Regions from separate parts of the Paenibacillus sp. B-A-8 genome, predicted to be linked through region 1. Evidence: riboswitches for the same ligand, from Rfam matches in the RefSeq annotation. Region 1 holds a riboswitch; the other holds the start of a gene.

Region 1 (10,725 bases):
TTAATGAACCCGCCCATAATGGCATCTACCTGCCCGGTCGCAATTGCTGGAATAAGGTCGAAGCCTACATCAATTAGTTTACTGGCGTTGGGGTCACCCCCGTCGCTCTGGATCATTGTACGAATCATGGCTTCATAAAGTGGGATGGAAGAATACCCAATTTGTTTACCTGTAAGGTCTTTAGGACTTTGGATATCTCCGGAATGAGGCACCATTAAATGATTAAGCGGATGCCTTACAATCGCTGCAATCGAACGTACTGGAATCTTTTCACTACGTGCCATAAGCACCTGAGGCTGATAACTAAGTGCTAAATCAACTTGATTCGCTGCTACAAGCTTTAGTGCATCATTGGTGTCTGCCGGCATTTGGATCTCTACATCCAGACCTTCCTCATGGAAATAACCATTTTGCTCAGCCGCATATAAAAATGAGTGAACGGCGTTGGGATACCAATCGAGCATGATTGTCAGCTTGTGCGTTTGTTTGTTTTCGCTATTTGAAGCATTACTTACTTTGGATGTATTTCCGCAGCTGCTTAAGATTAGGACAAAACAGATGAGATATAAGGGTAAAAGCCATTTTTTTTGAATGATTAAAGTATTCATCGATTAGATCCTCTTTTCTTTAAAAATAATGCTTCTAGCAGAGCTATCATCAGAAATAGCATTACACCGAGCGCGGACAACAGAAATACTGCGGCGAACATTTCGTCACTTTGCATATTTCCAGCCATTCTTCGGCTAAAGTAACCGAGTCCTTTGCTGCCGCCGAGCCATTCGCCGATGGTTGCTCCAATTACACAGTACACAATGGATAGCTTTAGTCCTGAGAAAAAAGAGGGCAGCGCCAGCGGGATTTGTGTTTTTGTAAGCAGTTGCCAGCGGTTTGCACTAAAGGTTAATAATAGATCCTTATATGCCTGACCACTTGTACGAAGCCCATCATATGTACTCACAACGACTGGAAAAAAAGCAGTTAGAAAAACTACAGCGACTTTGCTCCACAGCGTATATCCGAACCACATAATAAAAATGGGGGATAGCGCAATTAATGGGATCGTCTGACTGATAATAAGGAAAGGATAGATGGCCTTTTCAAGCGGTCGAAATAAGAACATTCCAGTACCCAGCAATGCACCACAGATAACCGAAAGTACAAAACCTACTAATATTTCCTGCAGCGTTGCCAATAAATGCTGTCCGAGTAATTGCCTATGCTCGATCAATGCGATACCTATTGCTGAAGGAGCAGGGAGGATAAAAGCTGGAATCCAGTAAAGACGAACAGCAGATTCCCAGATCGCAACAACGAACAACACTAGTAAAATGAAGGGGCCATAATTGTCTAGTTGTTTTTTAAAAGGTATGGGCTGCATACAGTCTCCGCTCCAACTCTTCCCGCAATGCTATAAAACGGGGTTCATAGTTCATTTTGTAATGTCTTGGCCTCGGCAAATCAACAACGATCTCCTGTAATTCGCTATGTGCGCCTCCAGACATTAAATAAATCCGATCGCTTAGTAATAGTGCTTCTTCGAGATCATGGGTGATGAGCATCACTGTTTGATTCAGTTCATCCCAAAGCTCTAACAACCAGCGGTGTATCTCACGTTTGGTCATAGCGTCGAGCGCTCCAAACGGTTCATCTAGCAGCATAAGACTTCCACCGCCGCCAGACACTAGCGTGCGAAGAAATGCGACCCGCTGTTTCATACCACCGGATAGCTCATGAGGGTATGCCTTCTCAACATCACCTAAACCGAAGCGTGACAGCAGGTCTCGAATGTGTGAAATTGTCTGTTGTTTAGTGGACCTTGGCTTAATTTCCCAGGGTAAAAGGCAGTTGTCGAGCACCGTTCTCCACGGTAATAGCAAATCCTGCTGCGGCATGTATGCGATCTGACCTAAGCGATTAGATGCCGCTGGCCGACCCGAATGAATCATTATTTTTCCATGAGTGGGTTCTAGCAAGCCTGCTATGGTTTTGAAAAGCGTACTTTTTCCGCATCCGCTAGCCCCGATAACAGCGACAAACTCACCTTGCTTAATATCCATGGTTAAGTTTGCAAATACAGGGAGCTGTTTAGACTCAGGAAAAGAGTAGGCTAAGTCTTGAATGGATAGGATTGTCGTGATGATAGAACCTCCTAAAAGTTTTGTATAGCATAGCTTCTTGAGGAACTTCGTACAAAACTTGCTTCGGAAGCATATGCCTAAGTTTTGTATAGCATAGCTACTTGAGGAACTTCGTACAAAACTGGCAACGGAAGCATATGCCTAAGTTTTGTAATTGAAAGTAAATAAATAAAGACCCATTCATTTCCGGAGGGAAACAAATGGGTCAAAAAATTCATTCTGCATAGGAACACTAAAAAATGCATGGGATGAAAATTCTGCTCCACTTCCCTCCGCTGGTATGATCCAGATCAGGTTCCAAGGGTCCGAAGCATAAAGCTCCGTCTCAGTCGGCCGACTCCCCTAGTGAAATAACAGGTCCATATTTAATTTGTTTATAAATATACCATAACTTTCTGAGATGTAAAGAGAGGATCTTATGAAGAATTATTATAAGAATGGGCAATATAAGGGTAAAGAGAGGGGATTCTATAATGAAAAAACTCAGTTTAACTATTCTATTGGTGTTAACCGTGGTGTTTGTAGCGGGGTGCGGCAATAATTCGAATACCGATACTTCCAACAACTCTTCAGCTGGAACGAATGGCGGAACTGCTGCAACTGCGAAAAATAGCTTGGAAGCTGTTAAAGCGAGCGGCAAATTACGGATAGGAACCGAAGGAACCTATGCACCCTTTACGTATCACGATGCATCGGGAAAACTGACTGGTTTTGACGTAGAAATTGCTGAGGAAGTAGCAAAGCGTCTCGGTGCTGACCCTGAATTTTCTGAGACACAGTGGGACGGTCTCTTTGCCGGATTGGACGCTAAGCGGTTTGATGTTATTTTTAACGAAGTATCCATTAATGAAGAGCGTAAAGCGAAATATGATTTCTCTGAGCCATACATCGTATCTAAAGCGGTATTGATTGTGAGTGAAAACAATGAGGATATTAAAGCATTTGCGGATCTTAAGGGTAAAAAATCAGGACAATCTCTGACCAGTAATCTATCCGAAATCGCTCGTGAGAACGGCGCTGAAATCGTTGCTGTAGACGGCTTCAATCAAGCGGTGGATTTACTGACCTCAGGCCGCATTGATGCAACGGTAAATGATGGATTGTCTTATCTGGACCTGAAAAAGCAGAAGCCTGATGTGAAAATTAAAGTGGTGGATGAGATTCCTAATGGTTCGGAAAGTGCCGCTGTATTCCTAAAAGGAAACGACGACTTGGTAAAAGCAGTTAGTGATGCAATTATTGAAATGAAGAGCGATGGAACTTATTTAAAGATTTCTGAGAAATACTTTGGTGCTGACGTTTCAAAATAATTCAAGGTTTCAGAAGCTAAACTAGCCTGGAGCTAAAAAGGATGTCTGAAAATGGATGACCGAAAAATACAAATTTTCTTAGATTCACTGCTACCCCTGCTAAAAGCGGGGGTGGCTTTTACCATTCCTTTAGCATTGATATCCTTTGTACTGGGACTGATAATAGCGATTTTGACTGCACTGGCTCGTCTCTCCCCATGGGTACTTCCGATGCTAATCGCTCGTTTTTATGTATGGGTCATTCGCGGAACTCCTTTGTTAGTACAATTATTTATTATTTTCTATGGTTTGCCTGCAGTTGGGATTGTACTAGACCCATTTATAGCCGCGACCATTGGGTTTACACTTAGTGTTGGGGCTTATTCATCTGAAATTGTACGTGCTGCTATCCTGTCGATACATAAAGGTCAGTGGGAAGCGGCCTTCTCCGTTGGGATGACTCGAGCGCAAGCGCTTCGACGCATTATTCTTCCACAAGCTGCCCGTGTCTCTGTACCGCCGTTATCGAATTCCTTTATTAGCTTGGTCAAAGACACTTCTCTGGCAGCGACTATTACCTATACGGAGATGTTCAGAACAGCACAGCAGGTTGCTTCCACCACCTATGAGCCACTGTTGATCTACTGCGAAGCAGGGTTGTTCTACTTACTATTTTGCTCAGTGTTGTCAGCACTGCAAAATTACTTGGAGAAACGACTGAGTCGTTTCTCTGCGAGCTAAAGGAGGGACTATGATGATTGAAATACTTAATTTGCATAAATCCTTCGGTGAGCTGCAGGTATTAAAGGGTCTTGATCTCAGGATGGAACTTGGTAAGGTTCTGGTCATTATAGGTCCATCTGGCTCTGGCAAAACAACGCTTTTACGCTGTTTTAATCTACTTGAAGTCCCTGATCAAGGAAGCTTATCACTCAGCGATATTAAAATTAATTTCTCGGAAAACAAGAAAATACCGCAGAAGTCCATTTTGGCGTTACGTCAAAAAACAGGCATGGTCTTTCAATCCTATAATCTTTTTCCGCATATGACGGCACTTGGCAATGTGATGGAGGGACAAGTGACTGTCCAGAAACGATCCAAGGATGAAGCACGCGGACGTGCCCTTCAGTTGTTAGGTAAAGTAGGTTTGGCAGACAAAGCGGATGCTTATCCGCACCAACTGTCAGGTGGCCAGCAGCAACGGGTTGCCATCGCTCGTGCTATGGCAGTAGATCCAGAGGTGCTATTGTTCGATGAACCTACCTCGGCGCTCGATCCTGAGTTGGTGGGGGAAGTGCTTAAAGTTATTAAACAGTTGGCAGCAGAAGGAATGACAATGGTGATTGTGACTCATGAAATGAAATTTGCTGCCGATGTGGCTGACCGGATCATTCTGATGGATGGAGGCTATATTCTGGAGCAAGGGACTCCGCAAGAAGTTCTTGAGCACCCGAAACATCCCCGTGCGCTGCAATTTCTGAATAGAATTAGTGGTGAAGAAGGATAGAAGAAGATCAACACGCAAAAAAAAGCAGTTCAGGTTTATACCTGGGCTGCTTTTTCGTATACATCATTCAGATCAGTGAAGTGCCGCGAATTGATTAGGATTTAATACCGGTCTTAAGAAATTCCAAAGCGTTATAGAGCATAATGGCAGCTTCGGCACGCGTAATTTCGCTCTTCGGATTAAACTTCCCGTTAGCGTCTAAGCTATTGATCTTGTATTTAAGCGATCGTTGAACACTGCCTTGATAGGAAGGGTTGAGCGCAGTATCGTCAGTGATATCTACTGGCACAATATTTATCATTGGCAGATTACCAATGCCTTCGACTCCTTGTACTAAGTAATTAGTGAACTCTTCTTTGGTCATTGTTTTGGTAGGGTCAATATCTTTGGGAAGCTCGACATGGTTGTAGTAAGCATTGATAAAAGCTTCAGCATACCATGCTTTATCTTTGACTTTAGTGAACAAGCCGCTGGCAATAGGAGCTTTGTTGAAATCAATGGCCGCGAGACTAAGCTGGAGACCCCCTGAGATGAATTGAATTCCTTGAGCTGTTGTTACTTTGGAGCTAGGCATGAATTGGGATTCACTAACCCCTTTAATTAAGCCTTGATTCTTTAAAGAAATGATCTTTTCTTTACCGTTTATGTTATCAATATCCTTAAAGGTATTTCCGGCTGCAAATATTTGGCCACCCAAAGAGAAGGAGAGAATGGTAACAGTTGTAATCGCGGCTAACGTTCTTTTTTTCATATTCATGGTCATTTCACCTCGTTGTATGGATAGGCCTCGTGGCCGCTATCAAATAATTAAACGCAGAAAAATATGGAAAGGTTGCGGTCAAACCTATATAATTTCACGAAAAAGTAGAATTTGGCAGAAAAATAGGCAGGAATGAATGAAAGAACTTTGGATAAGAGAGCTAGAATGTTATAATGATGTCAGGCTCTATTCATTCGTGATTATTTTTGATATGATTATATCGTAACGATTACTATTTACGTTTAATATTTTGATGCATAAATGGGTGCGTCTCAGTGGATACGGATGTTAAATCATTCCGGGAAGGTAGGAGATCAAATGGATCAAATTTCAAATATCAGTCAGCTGTTTGCGGCGCAAAAGTATAAATTAACGCCCCAGCGTGAAGCTATAGTGAAAATATTGCTCGACAATGAGAAAGATCATCTTAGTGTAGAAGAAGTATATATGCTTGTTAAGAACAGCTATCCGCATTTAGGTCTGGCAACGGTATACCGTACACTCGAGCTCTTATGCGAGCTTCACATTGTTGAAAAGATGAATTTCGGAGATGGAGTTGCTCGATACGATCTGCGCGGGAGCGATCATTCCCACATGCATCATCATTTGATATGCAGCGTGTGCGGCAAGTTGGAGGAAATTAAGGATGACTGGCTGGTGGAGCTGGAGAAAAGAGTGGAACGTGAATATGGCTTTAACGTCACGGATCACCGTCTTGATTTCAAAGGTACTTATGGCACATGTAAACGAACAGGCTGCAAAAAAGAAAAAGCAAACAAAGCGGTCTCTTAAGCCGCTATCTAACTAAAAGAAGAAGCTGTCTCAGAAGTAGTAAATACTGCTTAGGGGGCAGCTTCTTTTTCGGAAAGTGATATGAATGGAAATGGGGAAATCCTCCCTATAAATCGGCAAAATATCTATATGTCACAACAAATCAGTTGATTTATAGGGAGATATTCCTTAATTTGCACGCAAACAGCGCTTCTTAAAAAACGGAGAAGCGCTACGTTGCGTTTTAATCAGTTAAGGAGATCCTACTTATGGGAAAGGCTATGTCATTTTTATTAGCTTCGTGTGGGCACGAAGGATTTAATCCATGTTCCAAAGCTTCCAGGGTTACGGCTTTGCACGAGGATCACACCTTCTCCGCGGAATCGGCAGACAAGCGCTTCACCACTGGTTAAACTGTTTAACCAGCCAGAGGCTGCTTTTTCTACCTTGTAGTCCATATAATCTGGCCAAGCGACAAGATGCCCATTGTCGATAATCATCTCTTCACCAGGTGCTAAGTTAATGGCGTGGATGGCTCCGAAGGAGGACAGGAATACAGTTCCTCTACCACTGATTTCTACAATGAAAAAGCCTTCACCAGAGAAGAGACCGCGCGTTAAATTTTGCATTTTGGTATTGACTTGAATGCCTTCCGTTCCGGCTAAGAAACCATCCTTTTGAACTAACAACTTATATGAACCATCTAATTCGATAGCTTGGATATCACCCAATGATCCAGGAGACAGTAGTACCTCACTTTGACCACGGATAGCTCTGAGCTCCTGGAAGAAGAATTTTTCTCCGCTGAGCATTCTTCCCAGACCTCGCATAACTCCGCCATCAGCGGTTCCTTTTAATTCGACGTTGGGAGACATTGCAACCATAGCGCCCATTTCAGCTTTAACGCTTTCGCCTGGATCTAGATATACCTTCAGCATTGCAAATGCACCTTCGTACAAAACATCATATCTCATCACTAAAACCTCCGAATCTATTTAAATAAGTTAGAACACTAGCAGTGATCTCATTGTAACGGAATTCCGGCTGCGCTCATAGTCTGAATTATGTTAAAATATAGTTGTCTTACAGTTCACTAATGAATAGGAGAGTGGTGCCACATGGCACGAACCAAAACACAAAAAGCCTTGTTAAAGGCAGAGCGCTCAGGCACCTGGTGCGCAGCTCAAAGTCGAAGATCCAATGGGGATTATGGCGCCATTTCACAGCATGTACGATTAACGCCGAGCAAGCAACAGCAACTGAATAAGAATAAACACAAGGAGCGGATCTTCCAAGATGATGCTCCTTTTCATTTGGCAATTTGATAAGGTGATGTAACTAAGAATATACTGATAGAAGACATAGATGGATAGGAGATATGTAACTAATGAAACAAAACAAATATGACGATACGAATTTCTTCTCAGCGTATAAGCAAATGCCACGTTCCATTGGGGGACTTGAAGCCGCAGGAGAATGGCATGTACTAAAGTCACTCCTCCCAGATTTACATAATAAAAGTGTTCTTGATTTAGGCTGCGGATTTGGCTGGCACTGTTTGTATGCACGTGAGCAGCAGGCAAGTTCAGTCATTGGCGTAGATATCTCTGAAAAAATGCTTCAAGAAGCGCGTGAAAAAACAAACGACCCAGCAATCTCTTATATCCAGATGCCGATTGAGGATATTGATTTTGCGAGCGAACAATTTGATGTGGTCATTAGTTCACTGGCCTTTCATTATATCGAGTCCTTTGAAGCTATTTGCCGAAAGGTACATCCTTACCTAAAGTCAGGCGGCAGTTTTATATTTTCAGTGGAACATCCCATCTTTACTTCTCGAAATGAACAAGACTGGTATGTGGATGACCAAGGAAAACGTCTACATTGGCCTGTCGATCATTATCAGTCTGAGGGATTGCGTGAGACCACTTTCTTAACAGAAAATGTGATTAAGTATCACCGCACCATCTCAACCTATTTCAATGACTTGATTGAAGCCGGGTTTGCTATCAAAGCAGTTAGAGAGCCTAAGCCTTCAGAAGAAATGAAAAACGATCCGTGGATGAAGGACGAGGATCGAAGACCAATGTTCCTAATTATTTCAGCTGAAAAACAATAATCTCACCAACCAGAGTTTTGTATGAGTATTGAAGCAAGGGCTATGCCTGAAGTAGTTTATCTACTAAAGGGACAGCCCTGTTTTCATTTATGCGGCGTATCTTTAATCATACTTGTGCTCTGCTGTGTACACGGTACTGTCTAGGAGACATGCCGAATCGACTTCGGAATACGCGGTGAAAATAAGTGTAATTTGCAAAACCACAGGTTTCTGCTACTTGCTCCAGCGGCATTGGACTGAAGGTTATTCGTTCTCTTGCCATCTCTAACCGGACATCATTTACATATTTAATAATGCTGGTACCGAAGGCTTCCTTAAACAAATGAACGGCACGGGAGACAGATATATCTACATGCGCTGCAACATCCTCTAAGAGAAAAGGCAAGGTTGCATGTTCCTCTACATATTGCTTCATGCGGTAAGCTAGGTAACCTTTTGGTGAAATGGCTGGCTGATCTGTAATGAGGCGGTCGATTTCCATACATAGGATTTGTAAATAACAGGCAGATATCGCTGGTGAGAAATCCGAAAGACGTCTATGCTCAAGAATCAGCTGGCGAAACAAGCCGAGAAAATTCTCACTTAAAGGCACACTTAAGAGTGAGGGTCTCTGAGCACGTTCCCACCATTCAGCAATCCATGTTCCTTCACAAAAAATATGATAATCTCCGCTTTCAATCCGCGGCTTACCTACAGGATACTCTTCCTTATCAATGATTAAATAATAAGGATCATTAGGAGCGAAGAGCATGATATCGCCGCTCTCCACTGGAGTCATCACACCGTCGATCATTGCTCTGCTTCGACCCTCTGTTTGCAGACGAATTAAATAGTTCTGATTTCCATGACTGTGAGACATATGAAAAGGTTTGCGGTGAAAAGAAAATCCGGCGGATAATACGTGACAGGTAGTTGATTGAGTCATGGTTCCTCCTTGATGTTCAGAAATGATAATCAGATTGTTCATGTTTTAATCATATTATTCATTTTATTATATACGCTTTCATATTACTATGTACCTAAGCAATAAAGAAAGAAATCGACCATCTACGCTATACGGAGTCGATATTAGCTATGCAAACAAGAATGGCAGTTAAAGGAAACTAATGGGAATCAGATTAGTCAATTCTGCAACAGCATTATTGTTCAAGTGATTGCTGCTATTGATCTCTTTGGGGACGAGCAGCGGAAAGAAGTTTAAACGAATTAGTAAGCTAACCCTAAACCCATTGGAGTGATTAGAACATGCTGAAGATAGGTCTGCAATTGTACACACTTAGAGAAGAACTGGAACAGGATTTCGAAGGAACACTGCGCAAGGTAGCAGCCCTTGGATATAAAGGTGTAGAGTTTTTTCACTTTTTCGGTCGTACTGCAGCAGAAGTTAAACAATTGCTAAATGAGCTTGGATTGGTCGCGCTCGGCGCACATCGTCCTTATGACGCATTGTTGAATGATACAGAAGCAGAGATTTCTTACAATCTTGAGATTGGAAATCCTCATTTGATTGTTCCTTATCTGTCAGAAGAACAACGTAACTATGAAGAAGTTGCCGCGAACCTGAAGATTATTGGAGAAAAATGCAAAGCGGGCGGAGCGGTTCTTCTGTATCACAATCATGATTTCGAATTAACGGATAAATATGGGGATAGCGACCGAACTGCTTTTGATGGATTGTTTGAAGAGGTGCCGGCTGATCTGCTACAAGTGGAAATGGATACTTGCTGGGTACATCATGCGGGCTATGATGCGGTTGAATATATCAACAAGTACGCAGGTCGACTGCCGATCATCCATCTGAAGGATCTGAAGAAACACGAAGACGGTTCACCGGAAACGGTTGTACTAGGTGAAGGTGAAGTGAACCTTACTGCAATTTTAGATGCAGCTGTTCAGGCAAATGTGGAGTGGGCGGTAGTAGAACAGGATTTCTGCAGTCGTTCACCATTAGAAAGTGTAGAAGATAGTTTGAAATGGGTAAAAGCATACGCAAATCAAGGAGGAAAAGTTCATGTCTAATAAGTTGAGAATTGCTATTGTAGGTTGCGGTGGGATCGCAAATGGAAAACATATGCCAAGTTTGTCACGTCAAAAGGATGCTGAAATGGTAGCTTTCTGCGATATCGTTGAAGAACGTGCTC
Region 2 (10,725 bases), 2.5 Mb from region 1:
GAGATGCTTCGTTTCTTCGTAGATAATTCCGCAAGTGCTATTGATTGGTTGGATTCGATCGGAATCAGACTGAACAATATCACGATCACAGGCGGCATGAACGAAAAACGTACTCACCGCCCAGAAGACGGCTCTGCGGTAGGCCAATACCTTGTCAAAGGATTGGTTAAGAATATACAAGAAAAAGAAATTCCATTGTTTGTGAACGCAGATGTGAAGGAAATCACCCAAAAAGATGGTAAGGTTGACGGAGTAAAGGTACTCTTTAACCAAGCCGATGAAAAAACCATTACAGCGAAGGCTGTTGTTGTCACTACCGGTGGTTTCGGTTCTAATATGGACATGATCTCTACAGTTAGACCTGATTTGGAAGGTTACGTTACTACTAACCAAATCGGCAGTACCGGTGACGGCATCAAAATGATCGAGGCACTTGGCGGAACCACCGTTGATATGGATCAAATCCAGGTTCACCCAACAGTTCAACAAGAAAAATCTTATCTGATCGGGGAAGCTGTACGCGGCGAAGGTTCTATCCTCGTAAATAGCGAAGGCACACGGTTCGTAAATGAATTGACTACACGTGATAAAGTTACCGAAGCGATCAATGCACTTCCTGAAAAAGCGGCAACGCTTGTCTTTGATTCCGGCGTCAAATCACGCGTGAAAGCAATTGAACAATATGACAAAATGGGCTTCGTGATCCAAGCGGATACCATCGAAGCATTGGCGAAAGAAATCGGTGTTCCAGCCGATAAGCTAAAAGAGACACTTGATACTTGGAACAGCGCAGTAAAGAACAAGAACGATGCTGAATTTGGCAGAACGACAGGAATGGACAACGACTTGTCCACCGCTCCATACTACGCTATTAAGATCGCACCTGGGATTCACTACACTATGGGCGGCGTGAAGATCAACACGAATACAGAAGTATTAAATAAAGAAGGCGCAGCTATTCCTGGCCTGTTTGCAGCAGGTGAAGTAACAGGCGGATTGCACGGTCAAAACCGGATCGGCGGTAACTCTGTAGCTGAGATCATTATCTTCGGCCGTCAAGCCGGAATTAAATCTGCTGAGTTCGTGCAAGCACAATAAGATTTAACTACTATTCTGGTTAAAACAAAAGAACCGCTTGGGCTAATTGAAGCCCGGGCGGTTCTTTGTTTAATCACTCATTCAAAGTGAGTGGAGCGTCGCTATTCAAAAAGCTGCTTCCCGCTTTTAGCCTGTTCTTCTCGCATCCATTGTGACAGTTGTCGTTTGAGTTTAAGGAATTCCGGGGAATCCGTAATCTCATCACGGCGTGGCCGTGGAAATGGCACGTCAACAGTATGTAGGATGGAGCCGGGGCGACCGGAGAATACATAAATACGATTCGAGAGCAGCAACGCTTCTTCGATGTTATGGGTGATGAATAGCACGGAGCGGCGATTCTCCTCCCACAGCTCCAGCAGCCAGCGCTGCATTTCACTGCGAGTTAGTGCATCCAATGCGCTGAAAGGTTCATCGAGCAGCATCAACTCCTGCGGAGCCAGCAGTGCTCTGAGAAAAGCAGCACGCTGCTGCATCCCACCAGACAGCATATGCGGATAAGCCTGTTCGAATCCATTCAAGCCAACCTTAGCGAGCCACTGGCGAGCTTCTTCACGAGCTCCATCCTGCAGAGCACCTTTGATTTCTCCGGCTAGCAGTACATTATCTTCAATCGTTCGCCAAGGAAAAAGAGCAGGCTGCTGCGGCATATAACTAATCTCACCGCGTTGACCTGTAACGACCTTGCCGTTCATGCGGATCGTTCCTGTATCAGGCTTCACTAGTCCGCCGATCATATGGAATAAGGTGCTTTTTCCGCAGCCGGAAGGACCGACGATCGAGACGAACTCTTGCTGCTCTACCTTAAGAGAGACGTTGTTGAGCACGTTCGTCTCGCGGCGACGATGGGTGAAGGACTTGGAGATGCCGCTTACTTCAAGAGCAGGTGGTGCAGTATGAGCTTCAGGAGAGCTTATGATTTCTGTTGTTCTTTGCTCTATTTGCGTCGCTTGAGACATACAGGCATCTTCCTTTCTATGAGTTACGGCGCGGTTTCCAGCGGACTAACCATTTTTCCAATAATGCGATAATCGCAAAAAGCACAAGACTAAGGAGCACAATAATCACAATAGCGACAAACATCCGATCCGTACGGTAAGCCGATTTTTGCAGAAGCATATAATAGCCGATCCCTTTATCCGCGCCAATCCATTCAGCGACCACGGCTCCCATAACCGCATAGGTAGCAGATATTTTCACACCGGAAAATAGTGCCGGGATAGAAGACGGAAGCTCCAGCTTGGTGAAGATTTGCCACTTGCTTGCGCCAGCCATTTTCATATAATTCATCATGACCTGATCACTTTGAGACAAGCCGCCCATTGCAGCGACAGCTACCGGGAAGAAGCATACCAGTGTAATCAGCACGATTTTGGGCAAAAGACCGAATCCAAACCAGATGATTAGCAGCGGTCCGAGTGCGATAGAGGGGACATTTTGACTCAGAATAATGAGTGGATAAAAAGCCCGTTTGGCCCAAGGCAAAAGATGCAAAAGTAGAGCAACGATCAAGCCCACACCTGTACCAATGGGGAAACCTATTAAAGTGAGCCGAAGCGTAGCCATCGTATGAGCCCAGAGACCTGAGGCATTACTGGTGGATTCGCGAGCAATGTCAGCAGGACTCGGCAGAATCCAGGATTCAATATGGAATAGAGAAACAGATAATTGCCATACGGTCAAAAAGAAGACGACCGCCACAAGGGGCGGCCATATTAGCTTCCAGGTCGATCTCACGGCCGATATTTCTCCGTCAATTTATCCATGCTGATTCCGTTAGGATTATGAGCGATTTTGATCTGCGAGATTACGCTAGGACTGCCTGCTTCAATCAGCGCTTCCTGCATTTGACGCACAACCTCCAGCAGCTCACTAAGCTCACCTTCCATAGTGGTTTCTAGTGGATTCACCTGATGTTTAACACCGGATTTCTGAATAACTTCAATCGCTTTATCTACGTAGGGGATGGAGTCCTCATTGTTTGGAGTCTTAGGAATTACTTGAATGCTTAATAATGTATTAGCCACAATAATCAATCCTCTCAAATTGTATAGGTAAGTTCAAAAAGCCAACTTTGATAACGATGTAATTCAGGAAGCAGATTCGGCGTCGAATCTTGAACGAACTTGGGAAGTCCGGTACTCACGTAGCACATCACTACGCTCCGTTCCTCCTTCCTCAAGTAACGTTCAACCTTCTTGGTTCTGAAAGTCGACTTTTTGAACTCTCATTGAAATAGGTAAGTTCAAAAAGCCAACTTTGATAACGATGTAATTCAGGACGCAGATTCGGCGTCGAATCTTGAACGAACTTGGGAAGTCCGGTCTACTCCGCCGGTAAAAAATCATTCGTGAATGCACTAGCTGCATCCAGCGGTTTGTCCAGCAGCTTCAAATCATACATCCAGTCGCCGTAATTCTGCCAGACCTCGGTTTTTTGCTCTCCCCAGCGTGGGGCGTCGTCCTTATATTTCGGGCTAAGCCATTTCTGGCTAGCTAGGACAAGCTCGGCATCAAGGTCAGGCACAGCCTTGGATAATGTAGCGGCAGCCTCTTCTGGATGATCAATCGCATATTGATAGCCCTTGGATGTGGCTTTCAGGAAAGCCTTCACCAAATCTGGATTCTCAGAAATCTGCTTCTCACTCGTGGTCAGCACAGGGGTGTAATAATCGAGCTGAGGCGCATAATCCTTCAAGTAAAGCATATCCAGAGGCTCACCACGCAGTTCGGCTTCAATACCAGTCCAAGCGTAGAAGATCCAAGCGAAATCAATGTCACGTTTGACTGCGGTAAAATAGTCAGCTTCACCAATACTGATTAGCTTCACCTTTTTCACATCGCCACCTACAGGGTCCATGATCGCCTTCATGGCTGCTTCTTCAGCAGGAGAGCCCCAACCGCCGTAGGTTTTACCCTCAAAATCTTTTGGTGATTTAATATTGCGGTCTACTGGAGCGGCGAAACCCGAAGTATTATGCTGAATAATGGCTGCAATCGAGACAAGGGGAACGCCTTGTAGACGGGCTAGAGTCAATCCTTCCTGAGCGCTGATCCCAAAAGCGGCTTCGCCAGAGGTAACCATAGTATCAGAACCCGCTGCGCCAGGTTGAACGATTTCTACATCCAGACCTTCTTCCGCGTAATAACCAAGATCCTTGGCTACGTATAGACCGGTGTGGTTCGTATTCGGTGTCCAATCCAGTGCAACCTTAACTTTGGTAAGCTCTTTCGGAGCATTTGATCCGGTCGCTGTATTCGAATCCGCAGCATTTCCTTTGTTTCCGGCTGTATTCCCATTGTTGCTGCCGCATCCGGCAATCGCAAGAATGAGCATACAGGTGAGGCTAAGCATAAGTGCTTTTTTGAGTTGCATGTCTTCTTCTCTCCTTTAAGGTTGCCAGATCCCGTCATCCAACATGAACCATAAAGTGTAGTATGTACATTTCTTCTACATCTTTTGTGATCTACACAAAAAAAGCGCCCCGAGTGATCGGGACGCTGGCTTGGCGCAAGGTTAGTAAAGGTCACAGGGACCAAAACCAATTGGCGATTCCTACGCTGGCATTATCCAGATCAGGTATAAGGGTCAGTATCTTGTGGGATACAATCTCAGCCGGCCAATTCCAGCACCCCTGGTTCTATGAAGTTAACGGGTATTTCTCGCTTAAACGCTAATCGTCTTTATAAGGACGCTGAAGGCGTTTATGCTTGCATACGGTGTATTATAGACGGCTGTTCTCGGAATGTCTAGTAGCACGCGCCTAAATTTTTCGAATCTCTCCGTCCGTTTTCATTAATCCAGATCTTTATGTTTCTTGCGATGACGCCGCTTAAGCTCAGTAACCAGAGCACCTAGCGTAAGGACAACACTGATCATTATCCCGCTCATAATCACGAAAAGAGCAAGAAACTCAAAGGGGGAATAGCTAACCATCTTACTCCATTGAATCTTTCCATCCAGATCGTCAATGACTTGATTCATGCCATAAATCCCACTTACCACCGTAAATACAGTGAGGATCATCAGCAGATTATCCCGGCGCTTCGATTGGAACTTATCTTGATACTGAAACAGGTCAGTCAAGGTTTCTTTTACTTCCTCGAACAGAGCGTCATTCCCGTATACTTTACGCAGCTGAAGAAAAATCTCCCGTCCTTGCGACTGTGAAATCAGCTCCAAGAAATAAAACTTTGCCGAGAATTTATTAATCGAGTAGATTAAATTGTCGATCTCATCATAATCGTGGTTTATGCGTAGTCGGGAATGCATATTTGCCAGCTTTAGCAGAACAATTTTGTGGAAAATATTGAGTAGAAATCCGTAATAATATTGCCCGTACATCTGGTTGGCCAGGCTAACGGCGATCTTTGGTTCAGCTCGGGTCAGACAGCAAAAGGTCTGCTCATTCATCATATAATACGAGTCTGGGCCCCATCGATTATAGGAATGCTCATGACAGTAGTTCGCAATATACGCTGGATCGCTGGCACTGGCATAGGGCTTCCCTTTCAGATCAATTCCATCAAGCTGAGAGGCGCGATAGCGCATATTTATACTAATCTCATCAGAATCTCCTTCATTCTGAAAGCCATAAAAGGCTTGCACCTGCATTCTTTCATCTACGAAAAAGGGAAGGGTCTCGAAATAAGCCCCATTGATATCCGAGTGATCCAGAAAAGGCTCCAGTCCATCCACCAGATTTCGGAAGACAAAATCCTCTACCATCTCATAGGTCTGTTCTCCGCAATGGATATAGGTGTAGTCATCCTGTACGAAGGTATTCTCAAGCGTCCGGAAGCGGTCCGCGAATTCCAGTGCAATACTAAAGGGAATCGAATTCCCCTCAAGCTGGACACGTATCGTCACAAATCCAAGCTGAAAAGGACATATGAATATATCCGTCGAGAGAATTTTAAAAAATATAGACTGCTGAGGAATCTCTAGAATACAGTCCAGATTATTGACTCTGGAAAAGCGGCGGAAAGAGTCTACGTCCTTCTTGCGTGGAAAAAGAATATGTGCAGCAAACGGTAAATAGGTGCGCTCCATCCGTTCATGGGAAACACAGTGATCTTCTCCGTAATAGGCATTTTCTAACTCTTTATTATCCAGAAAAAAACGTGTGAAGCCATCATCCTGCAATTGTTGGATAAGCTTCTTAGAATCGCCCTTTTTTATTGAAAAGGGAAAAATAAACTGCATAAGCGCAGTATGTAATAAAGGCTCAGTTGAAAGCTTATCCATTCATCGTCCATCCTTGTGCTCAGAATATGCTTATAGATGACATTACCCTAAAAGGATTAGGTTGATACCATATTAACATTCTAAATACTGGAACTCTTTCTTTGCACTGCTTGTCTGGATTGGAATCTCCATGTGGCAATGCTCAGCAAGAACAAGAAGGCGGCAAAACCGGCAAGTAACCCAGCAGTTTGTGCCACTTTTAGATGGTCCATAGACCAGCCCATAAATAGGGGCAGCAGAGCTCCACCGACACCTCCAGCAGCGATCATTATGCTGGGTGTTGATTCTTCGGCTCCTGGTAGCATCTTGCTGGAGAAGACTAGAGCTATGGAGAAAATACCGGACATAAATAGCCCAAGTAGCATAATCACGATGAATGCAGCTAATCGATTATCTGTGAACGGAAAAAGAGCCAGCAGTAACAAGGTCAGTAAACAGCTACTTAAAATGTATACACGGTAAGAAATTCTCTCTGCAATCACTCCAGCAAACAATCTTCCCGTAGACATAGCTAGCCAAAAGAAAGTGACTGTCAGCGCCGCAGCAGATTCTGTCATCCCTAGCTTGGCGATAAAGATGGCGGGCATAAAGTTGACCAGACTCATCTCCGTACCTACATAGAGAAAGAAGAAAAGGATGAAGATGCCCAGCAGAATCCATTGTTTCCCTTTATACGGAAGCTGTGTGCTGGACTGCGAGGAATGTGCGGACACTGAGACTTTGCGAGGTGCTCGCTCGTCCAGTATGCGCTGCAGATTCCCAAAATGGCCTCTTCCCCAGAGAATGAGGGAAATGAATGAGAAGCCAGCGACAATTAGAAATGCCAATCTCCATGCTCTTGTAGCAATGAGCGGACTGGCGATAAGAGGCATCACGAGTGCGCCTATCCCAAATAGGACTTCTAATCGGCTCATCGCGATCGCGGTTCCTTCAATCACAGCTCCGATGATGATGGTGCCGATCACGGCTTCGATCATGCCGAAACCAAAGCCTGCTGCAACAGCGATGACATACATCCACTCCCAAGGGGGTAGAAAAGCATACGCAATCTCAGCAGTCAGGAGAAGAGCGGTGGCGATAATGATGCCTCCTCGTTTCCCAAAACGGCGATTGAGTAGGGGAGAGACAAGCACACCAGCCAAAAAACCAGCGAATTGACTAAAAATTAATTGCCCGCCGGCACTATAATTTTGGTCATAATGCTGTAGCAGAACGGGAAGAATAGATCCCAGCACTACATGAGCAAGGCCAATGACAAAGTAGGAAAGACAGCCAATCCAGATCAGTTTTTTCACGAAGTAAGCCCCTTATATTGAAAGTAGTTTATGGAGTAAGGTCGGATTCAATGTGAACCGGAAGGGTACATTATAATAAGCACCATTGTTATGATAAATCCAAACGGTGAGCTTGGATATATAAACTTTTGTTTACATGCTTGAAGGGAGAGATTTACGTAATGGATAACAAACAACTGGAACAACTCATTATTAGAGCATTGGATGACAACAAGTTCGGTTCCTTTGGTACGATCGAAGAAGGAAATAAGCCGAAAGTACGTTACATGGCCATTTTCCATGAGGGTTTGAAGATTTATTTAGCTACGAATCGCAAAACTCATAAGGTGGAGGAATTATCGAATAATCCGAATGCTTTTTTGCTGCTTGGATATGAGTCAGGCGGAAGCAAAGATGTGCTGGAGATTGAAGCCACCGTTGCCGTTTCTAAGGATGAAGGGCTGCGCACAAAGGTGTGGAACAAAGAGCTGGAGCCATGGTTTACTGGGCCTGATGACCCTAATTATGTGATTCTTGAACTTACTCCAACGCGTATTGAGTATGTTGGCAGTAATAAAGAGCACGGCGTGTGGACTCCCTAAACCAATTTAAAATCGATTCCGAAAGCCTTCCTATCCCCCACGGGTTTAGGAGGGCTTTTTTAAAAGATAAGTCCCTGAGTGACCTGTTAAAACATGTTATAATGACTTCAACTTTTTACGTAATTTCTCAGGGGAGGACTTAAAATACATGACCGTTACTCTGTTATATATTGAAGATGATCATGAAATCGGCAGCGTCGTGTCTGCGGATTTAAGTGATCGTGGTTATAGTGTACGTTGGCTGCGGAGCGGGGAGGGAGCGACGGAGGAAGCAGCGCCTTGTCATTTGGCTATTCTGGACGTTATGCTTCCGGGTTTGGATGGATTTACTGTCGGCCAACGCTTGAAGCGGGTGTACCCAAAGCTGCCGATTCTGATGCTCTCAGCCCGAACCTCGATTGATGACAAGCTGCAGGGCCTTGAGTTCGCGGACGATTATTTGACCAAGCCTTTTCATCCGGATGAATTGGCAGCCCGTATTGAGGTGCTGCTTAGACGGAATGGAGCAGCAGTGCAGGATTCACTCGCGCTTAAGCACTTAGTCGTCTATGAAGGGGATAACCGAGTGATAAATGCTCAGACACAGGAAGAAATCATGCTTACGGGTAAGCAGTTTCAGATTTTTTCTTATTTGCTGCGTCATCTTGGTCAGATTATGACGAAGGAGCAGATCTATGAAACGGTCTGGGGGGAGAGCTATATCGAAGGGGATAAAACGCTAATGGTACATATTCGGTATTTGCGCGAAAAGCTAGAACTTGATCCGGGCAATCCGGAAATTATAGAAACGGTCCGCGGGATCGGATATCGAGTAAGAGCATGAGGGAGTTAGGGCGCATTCGTAAGCAGCGTAACTCCTCTTTGTTATCGGGATATTTGCTTATTATTGTTTCTGCACTGCTTTTTATCCCTGTGGTCCTGCCGTTATCTTTTGTTCTCTACAATATGGTTAATGAAGTGACTAAAGGGGCTCCACCTGTAGACACCTCTCTGTATTCGAGTGTTGCAGCGCTGGAGACCATGTGGCATAAAGAGGCGCTTCAATTGGAAGATGCTTCTTCGGAAGGCATAAATGAGCGGCTACATGAACTGAGCCAGAAATACACTGAGGCTACTATGTTTTGGGTAGATGGGCAGGGAATGACCCAGTTGATTCTTACACCTGATGAAGGCAATCCGGACCATGGCAGCGGAGTTCCGGAGCAGTGGACTGCGGCTGAGGCTATTTTTTTTATGAAAGAAAGTACAAAGCGTGATCCTTTAGCCATTGTCGCCTTCATGGGAGATCGAGCGGATGCGGGTAAAGGGTTTATGGTAATGCAAATTCCAAACAAGCTGCTTAACAAAGGGGCTTATGGGGGAGTCGGGGCTTGGGCTTTGTATTATTTTGTGCTCTTTGTACTTTTTGGAGGGTTCGCACTGGTTTCTTTGCTGTTCTTTAAAAAAATACGCAAACGGCTACTACAGCTACAAACGGCGATGACCATTACGGGTCCAGATAGAATGCCTAGACCTATAGCGACAGGCAAACTGGACGAGATTGGCCGATTGGAGGAAGCCTTTAATACGATGGTCGTAAAGCTTGACGAAAGTCGACGCAGGGAATTAGAAGAAGAGGAGCTGCGAAAGCGTTTAGTATCCAACCTATCTCATGATTTGCGTACGCCGCTTACAGTCATCCGCAGCCACATTCATGTAATGACTAAGGAGAGCTTAACTCCAAAAGGTCAACAGTCCCTACAGCTTATGGATGAGCGTATTGCGGATCTTAGCGTCTTGATCGAGAATCTTTTATCCTACAATTTACTGAGCAGCGGAAGGATTACCTTAAAGCCGGAACGTAAAGATGTCCTGCGTTTGTTGCGGGAAAGTGCCGCTGCTTGGTACCCCGTATGGGAAAAAGAGGGCTTCGAGATCGATATTGATCTCGAAGCTGAACCACTAATCTGGATGGTGGATGAGGTGTGGTTCCGCCGTATTCTTGATAATCTGTTTCAGAATATTGTACGTCATGCCAACAGCGGTCTTTATGTAGGGATTTCTACGGAGTCCCGTAATGGGCAACGCGTTATTTTGATAACGGATCACGGTAGAGGTATCCAGAGTCCATCCGATTACAAAGGGGCAGGATTAGGGCTGTCCATCGTGGATCTGTTAATGAAGCATATGGAGTTAGAGTGGGATATGGAGAGTACAGGAGATGGCACCTCTATTGTAATCTTCAATCCACGGGATGAAATTTAAACAAAACTTAAACTTCGTGCCGCCTTGTTCTTAACCTTGGGACGTTATGCTAATTACCGAGGTGAGGAACATGAAAGAAACAGTGATTGAAACGAAGGATTTATTAAAAAAATACCGTGGCCGGGCTGCGGTGGAAAATTTAAATTTGAACATCCGCAAGGGAGAAATCTATGGCTTTCTTGGCCCAAACGGGGCAGGGAAAACAACAACAATTCGTATGCTGCTTGGACTGATCACTCCAACATCAGGAGGGATTGAAGTAT

Evidence for each region. Region 1 has a riboswitch for thiamine pyrophosphate ahead of ACN6MV_RS12825 (ABC transporter ATP-binding protein). Riboswitches for the same ligand answer to the same signal wherever they lie in the genome.
Region 2: another riboswitch for thiamine pyrophosphate. It lies ahead of ACN6MV_RS02110 (ABC transporter substrate-binding protein); the one in region 1 lies ahead of ACN6MV_RS12825 (ABC transporter ATP-binding protein).

What each region holds. Positions count from the first base shown of each region.
Region 1 covers NZ_CP183882.1:2,958,543-2,969,267, forward strand. Annotated here, with positions in the region: gene ACN6MV_RS12815 (ABC transporter substrate-binding protein) at 1-608, opposite strand, end outside; gene ACN6MV_RS12820 (ABC transporter permease) at 605-1,378, opposite strand; gene ACN6MV_RS12825 (ABC transporter ATP-binding protein) at 1,359-2,057, opposite strand; TPP riboswitch at 2,389-2,492, opposite strand; gene ACN6MV_RS12830 (amino acid ABC transporter substrate-binding protein) at 2,612-3,448, shown strand; gene ACN6MV_RS12835 (amino acid ABC transporter permease) at 3,500-4,168, shown strand; gene ACN6MV_RS12840 (amino acid ABC transporter ATP-binding protein) at 4,182-4,934, shown strand; gene ACN6MV_RS12845 (S-layer homology domain-containing protein) at 5,029-5,691, opposite strand; gene ACN6MV_RS12850 (Fur family transcriptional regulator) at 6,013-6,486, shown strand; gene ACN6MV_RS12855 (TIGR00266 family protein) at 6,759-7,439, opposite strand; gene ACN6MV_RS12860 (hypothetical protein) at 7,584-7,790, shown strand; gene ACN6MV_RS12865 (class I SAM-dependent methyltransferase) at 7,853-8,584, shown strand; gene ACN6MV_RS12870 (AraC family transcriptional regulator) at 8,691-9,509, opposite strand; gene ACN6MV_RS12875 (sugar phosphate isomerase/epimerase family protein) at 9,830-10,603, shown strand; gene ACN6MV_RS12880 (Gfo/Idh/MocA family protein) at 10,596-10,725, shown strand, end outside.
Region 2 covers NZ_CP183882.1:460,808-471,532, forward strand. Annotated here, with positions in the region: gene ACN6MV_RS02090 (flavocytochrome c) at 1-1,098, shown strand, start outside; gene ACN6MV_RS02095 (ABC transporter ATP-binding protein) at 1,200-2,054, opposite strand; gene ACN6MV_RS02100 (ABC transporter permease) at 2,071-2,832, opposite strand; gene ACN6MV_RS02105 (thiamine-binding protein) at 2,829-3,122, opposite strand; gene ACN6MV_RS02110 (ABC transporter substrate-binding protein) at 3,421-4,470, opposite strand; TPP riboswitch at 4,631-4,741, opposite strand; gene ACN6MV_RS02115 (hypothetical protein) at 4,891-6,342, opposite strand; gene ACN6MV_RS02120 (MFS transporter) at 6,423-7,637, opposite strand; gene ACN6MV_RS02125 (pyridoxamine 5'-phosphate oxidase family protein) at 7,799-8,218, shown strand; gene ACN6MV_RS02130 (response regulator transcription factor) at 8,367-9,041, shown strand; gene ACN6MV_RS02135 (histidine kinase dimerization/phospho-acceptor domain-containing protein) at 9,038-10,462, shown strand; gene ACN6MV_RS02140 (ABC transporter ATP-binding protein) at 10,533-10,725, shown strand, end outside.